2 regions of the Lactiplantibacillus sp. C232 genome follow, and region 1 is predicted to be linked to the other one. Evidence: riboswitches for the same ligand, from Rfam matches in the RefSeq annotation. Region 1 holds a riboswitch; the other holds the start of a gene.
The links. Region 1 has a riboswitch for thiamine pyrophosphate ahead of thiM (hydroxyethylthiazole kinase). Riboswitches for the same ligand answer to the same signal wherever they lie in the genome.
Positions count from the first base shown of each region.

Region 1 (3,195 bases):
TTCGGCGGTAATACATGCCGATAGAGTATCTCCCGTGCCGTGGGTCCGCACCGTATCAATCCGTGGAGCCGAAAGCCAAAAGGCGGTCCCGTCAGCCAACAATACGAAGTCATTAGCTAAATCGGGATTATCACCATGGCCACCTTTAATAATGACATTGTCAGCACCTAACCCCTGTAGCGAATGCCCAGCTTTAACCATCGCTTGATTGCTAGTGATAGACTGTCCGGTCAATTGTTCCGCTTCCGGTAAATTCGGTGTCACAACAGTCGCTAAAGGGAGCAGTTCGTCGCGAACCGTTTTAATCGCATCCGCGGCTAATAACGCCGCCCCGCCTTTCGCAATCATGACTGGATCAACTGTCAGCGGCCCAAAATCAACTCGTTTCAAGTTCTCAACGACGGCATGGACGTGTTCAGCATCCGCAAGCATCCCCGTTTTACAAGCGCGAATGTCTAAGTCAGCTGCTAACGAAGCAAATTGTTCGTCAATGAGCTTCGTCGGCATTCCCATAAAATCTTGGACCCCCAATGTATTTTGAGCTGTCACGGCAACGACTACCGCGGTACCAAAAACGTGACGTGCCTGCATCGTTTTTAAATCGGCCATGACACCGGCACCGCCACCACTATCCGTACCAGCAATCGTTGCCACTTGTGGAAATTCATTCATTAAATCTCGCGACCCTTCATTATATTTAATCAACTTTAGCAATTGTTTGAATTTCTGACACTGTCACTAAGCTCAGCCGGTCAATCAAATCAATGGCAAATGTGGCGGGACGATCGGCCGTCAGCTGACTGGCGACAAGTTCCCCCGCTCCCGCTAAGACTAAGCAAGCCACTTGCGCCGCCTGGTAAACGTCGGTTGGACTAACGGCTGTAAAAGCCGCGACGATACTAGAAAGTAAATCGCCCGAGCCCACGTGACGTTGGAAGAGCGGGGTACCATTAGCGACTTTAACTACGCGCTGACCATCCGTAATAACATCAGTAGGTCCCGACAATATGACACAGCATTGGAATTGCTGTGCACAAGCTTGAGCAATTTCAACCAGGTCGCCCTGACCGCTCCCCGCATCAATTCCCTTCGCTTGCCAATCCATGCCTGCCAATGCCGCAATTTCACCAGCATTGCCCCGAATAACATCGACTTGAAAATCAGATAGTAATGCTAGCGCGACTTCTTTTCGATAAGGGACCGCCCCGACGGCCACCGGATCAAGAACGACTGGCTTATGATACTGATTAGCAAGCTTACCAACCACCCGCATTTGATCAATCTGGGTGGTGGTCAGGGTTCCTAAATTAATGCAAACAGCCCCGGCAATTTGGACCATCGTCTCCGCTTCTTGGACTTCAGCTGACATAATTGGCGAGGCCCCTAACGCGTTTAGCCCATTGGCAACGTCTTGAACCGTAACAAAATTGGCAATGTTAAAAACAATCGGATTGTGATTCCGTAAAGTATTCAATAATTGTAATTCCATAGCAATTCTCCTCCTCATTGACCGTCACGCCAATTAAAAACGGCCACCAATCAACATGCATTGATCCAGTGGCCGCTAACATTAGCTGTGACACTTTCCTACGCAAGTTTGAGCTTACAGGTTCAGAGGGATCGGCACTTACAGCACCATCTCAGCCCATTTTTGGACACCCCTAGTGTTTAAAAATATTCAATTACTAACCTTAGTCTAACGATTGTAACCGCTAACGTCAATCTTTCCGTTAGCCGAATCACCCTCATTGCTACTTAATTAATTAGGCATTAAAGTTTAAATTCACCGCCGCGACCGGTTATAATAAAAAGCAAATATGCCTTTAAGAAAAGAGTGATTGAAGATGCAAGCACTTGTTGTGCCAGATCCATCCGCTCAAACTATGGAACAGCTTCAATGGCAAGAACGGCCCATGCCCAACCTCGGGCCAACTGAGGTGTTGATCAAGACCCAAGCAGTCGGGCTCAATCCGGTAGATTTTAAATTAGTTGCGGCGGGTAACGCCGCCTGGCAATATCCACACACACTAGGACTAGACACAGCTGGAATCGTGGAGGCGGTTGGCGCTGAGGTCACTAATTTTCGGCCTGGCGAACGAGTTTGTGGGCACGCTAATCTCGCCAATAATGGGACATTTGCCGAATACGTGAGTTTACCAGCAGCCGTGCTAGCTAAGATTCCAACGACTGTGAGCTTTGAAGCAGCCGCCGCTAGTCTCTGCGCTGGATTGACGGCTTATCAGGCCCTCCTGCGCAAAGCCAATTTAAATGCCGCGCAAACTGTGCTGATCCATGCAGGTGCGGGCGGTGTAGGCAGTATGGCTATTCAACTCGCTAAGGCTGCTGGCAAGACCGTCTTCACGACCGTTTCACAGGCCAAGCAAGCCTTCGTGGCACCGCTGCATCCCGATGCCCAAATCGATTACCATCATGAAGATGTGACCACATGCATTCAAGACCTAACGCAGCAGCACGGTGTTGATCTGATCATTAATACCATTGGTCATGCTGATGCGGACTTACCGCGCTTAGCTTACAATGGCCAGCTTGTCTGTGTATTAGCAACTCCGGACCACTTTCCAAGTAATCAAGTTGTAACTATCAGTAAATTGGACCTCGGTGGTGCCCACCGTAGCGGTAACCCAGCGCAAGTTGCCGATCTTGGGCAAATGACCGCCGCCTTATTAGCTTTGGTCCAAACTGGCAAGGTCGACCCACTAATTACTCAGGTCTTGCACCGTGACCAACTTGTAAGTGGTTTACAACAACTCCAAGCTGGTCAAGTCGTTGGTAAACTCGTCGTGACTTTTGACGCCTGTTGATCTAAAAATGAAGATACGAAAAACGCAGCTCAAGGGCGGCCTTGAACTGCGCTTTTTGGGGTGTCAGGCGATAATCGCAACATGTGCGTATCGGCTGGGGTTACGATTATCATCGGGTGGGCGAATGAACCATGATCACCGCCGTTCAGCCGCCCATCTCCGATTAATCCCGACACCACTATCATTAATTTGATTAGGCCTAGGCGAAAGTGGCCAATTGTGCCTTGGTCAACGTATCATTCATCCGACCACTACGGAAGCCACCTAAATCAAGGGTAACGTAGCGGAATCCAAGTGATTGTAATTGACGGTTAACGCGGTCGTTAAAGACTAAGAAATCACCAATTCGTGCTTCTGGTAATTCGATCCGCGC
Region 1 covers NZ_JAMSKZ010000002.1:177,369-180,563, reverse strand. Annotated here, with positions in the region: gene thiD (bifunctional hydroxymethylpyrimidine kinase/phosphomethylpyrimidine kinase) at 1-672, opposite strand, end outside; gene thiM (hydroxyethylthiazole kinase) at 698-1,489, opposite strand; TPP riboswitch at 1,568-1,673, opposite strand; gene MZO41_RS03145 (zinc-binding dehydrogenase) at 1,845-2,822, shown strand; gene larE (ATP-dependent sacrificial sulfur transferase LarE) at 3,022-3,195, opposite strand, start outside.

Region 2 (3,195 bases), 100 kb from region 1:
TGTCATACTACCACGACCTTTCAAGATGAAAACAGCCAATCGCTACTGCACCATGTATTGCGATTACGCTGATATCACAAACCAATCATCAACAAGCAGTTGCCCATAAAAAGATAGCGACGAGTTATCATCACAACGTCGCTATCTTTTTATATCATTCAAATTAAAATTCTTGGTACACTGCTGGATCTTGATTATTCAAGCGACCATCCACTTGGCTCAAACCATTAATTGTTGCCATATCAGCTGCACTGATTTCAAAATCAAACACGTCCATATTACCTGCTTGACGGCTCGGCGTTGACGACTTTGGAATCGGCAAGGTCCCTAACTGTAGTTCCCACCGTAAAATCAACTGACCAACATTTTTATGGTAGTGCACTGCAATCTCTTTGAGCGTCTCATTTTGAAGCATCTCACTGGCCCGGCCAAGGGGACTCCAATCTTGCGTCAAAATACCGTGTGCTTGATCATAATCCCGTTGTGCCTGCTGGTTAAAGTACGGATGTAATTCGACCTGATTAATGACGGGTAAAACACCCGTTTCTTTGTTTAATCGTTCTAAATGTTCTGGTAAGAAATTTGAGACCCCAATCGAACGAATCAAGCCTAACTTCTGGGCATCAATCAGTGCCTGCCAAGCTTCAACATAATGATCTTCCTTAGGGTTAGGCCAATGAATTAGATATAAATCATAATAATCCAGGCCAGCTCGATATAATGATTCTTGAATCGTATTGATAGCTTCCGTGTAGGTGTGGTGGCGACCAGGAAGTTTTGATGAAATCAAGAGTTCCGAACGCGGTACTGACGAACGCCGAACCGCTTCACCAACAGCACCTTCATTTTCATAGTTAAAGGCCGTATCTAATAATCGGTAGCCGCGATCAATCGCTGAGTCGATCACTTGCACACCATGAGCACCATTCAGTTTATATGTTCCAAAGCCAATTTTAGGTACTGTTAAACCATCACGTAACGTATAAGTTTCCAACTTAAGCCACTTCTTTCTTTTAAATTAAACGATCATTGTTAAATTGATCGTTAATCTTCTGAACGATCAGCCAAGGCATCACGAATCGCTGCTTCAAATGTTGCCGGCCGTGTCGTTGGGGCATAGCGTTCGAGCACACGGCCATCACGACCAATCAGGAATTTTGTGAAATTCCACTTGATTCGACCATGTCCCGCCGCCTGTTTGAGGTAAGTAAATAACGGATCAGCGTCATCACCATTAACCATCACCCGTTTGGTCATGGGAAACGTTACCCCGTAGTGCCGTTGACAATAGTCATGGGTCTCATCGTCATCCGCCTTTTCTTGATGAAATTGATTGGATGGCAATCCCAAGACCACTAGGCCCTCCTGCTGATACTTCTGATAAAGTTCTTCTAATCCTTTAAACTGTGGCGCCAGGCCACAGTTGCTAGCCGTATTCACGATTAGCAAGACCTGACCGCGATATTGTGACAAGTCAAGTGGCGCACCACTCATCTCAGTTTCTGTAAAATCATACACTGATTCTGCCATCGAGATCCCTCCTAAGAATATTAACCAAATACATTGCTTTATCCATAGTAAACCACAAAATTGTGACTTTTCATCATACTTTGCTTTAGTTTCCGGAAAATTGATTGCACTGAATGTCATTATCCGTTACACTAAACGTATCATTCATAGCAACTGGGGTGCCATCACGGCTGAGATAATACCCATTGAACCTGAATCTGGACAATGCCAGCGCAGGGAGCAATGCTTTTATTTGGGGAACCATCAATTCAGACTTAGCCGCCTGCCACCGATAATCGTGGTAGGCGTTTTTTGTCGCTTGGATGCGTGAATGACAAACTACTTTTGGGAGGATTTAACAATGAAATGGGTTAAATCATGGTACTTGAACGATATTATTTTACTGGCACTAATTGGTATTTTCTTTGGTGCCATCTTTATGGGGACTAATTTTGTTTATAACATTTTAAGTGCGGCCCTGACACCATTTGGTCTAAGCGGTCTGGCTAATGAACTACTACTTGGCTTATGGTGCATGCCCGGCATGTTAGCTGGCTACCTCATTCGACTAAAGGGTTCGGCAACGCTAGGTGAGCTCCTCGCAGCAACCGTCGAAATGTTTTTCGGTGGTCAATGGGGAATCACCACATTGATTTCTGGTGTCGTGCAAGGATTTGGGGCCGAACTAGGTTATATCGTCACTGGCTACAAACACTATGACTGGTTAGGCTTAACGGCTGCGGCCGCAACAACTACTGTGGTCACCTTTGGCTGGGACCTTGCCCGTAATGGTTACTATAAATTACAGCTATGGCTCTTGATTTTATACGTGGTCGTTCGCTTTATTTCGATGTTTGTTTTCGGGGGTCTGTTAACTAAAACCATCACGGACCTACTTGATCGCAGTCATGTTTTAAAATCAACGCATTAATACACTTTATAAAATGGAGGCTTTCTCGAATGGCTAGTATCGCGCTGAATAATTTAACTTACACCTATCCACAGGCGTCGACACCCATTCTGGATCGCGTTAACCTAACACTACCACGGCAAAGCTTCATCCTATTGACAGGGCCATCGGGAACAGGTAAGTCGACGCTCCTAAAGCTGATTGCAGGCTTACTACCCCTGACTCCAGATTACGGCACCATTACCTTTGATGGTCAGTCATTAACTGCTAGCACCGCTAATCAGCGCGCTCAGCACGTTGCCATGATGTTTCAGAATCCTAATCAGCAGTTTGCCATGGATACCGTTGAAAATGAACTAATTTTCGCACTTGAGAACTTACAAGTGCCCCGTGACCAAATACCGGCCCGCTTACTTAGTGCGCTTGACTTTGTTGGTATCCGAAATTTACAGTCACGACTATTAAATCATTTATCCGGTGGCGAGAAACAGAAAGTGGCCCTTGCAATCATTGTCGCTATGGATAGCGATGTCATCCTACTAGATGAGCCCTTTGCCAGTGTCGATCCGACCGCACGAGCCGTCTTGTTAGACCGACTCGTGGAACTACGCAATCAACATGGGAAGACAATCATCTTGGCGGATCATGACCTAACAGGTTACGAACAGCTCGTCGATCAAGTCGTCCAAATCAAGGACCAGCACTTACAGCTCATTGATCGCACCACTTGGTCTGAGTTATTTGCAGCCTTTACTGAGCAGCCACAACGGTCATGG
Region 2 covers NZ_JAMSKZ010000002.1:279,144-282,338, reverse strand. Annotated here, with positions in the region: gene MZO41_RS03605 (aldo/keto reductase) at 164-994, opposite strand; gene MZO41_RS03600 (glutathione peroxidase) at 1,045-1,530, opposite strand; TPP riboswitch at 1,675-1,768, shown strand; gene MZO41_RS03595 (ECF transporter S component) at 1,871-2,440, shown strand; gene MZO41_RS03590 (ABC transporter ATP-binding protein) at 2,470-3,195, shown strand, end outside.
Region 2: it holds a riboswitch for thiamine pyrophosphate, as region 1 does, so the genes downstream of both, MZO41_RS03595 (ECF transporter S component) here and thiM (hydroxyethylthiazole kinase) in region 1, are expected to answer to the same signal.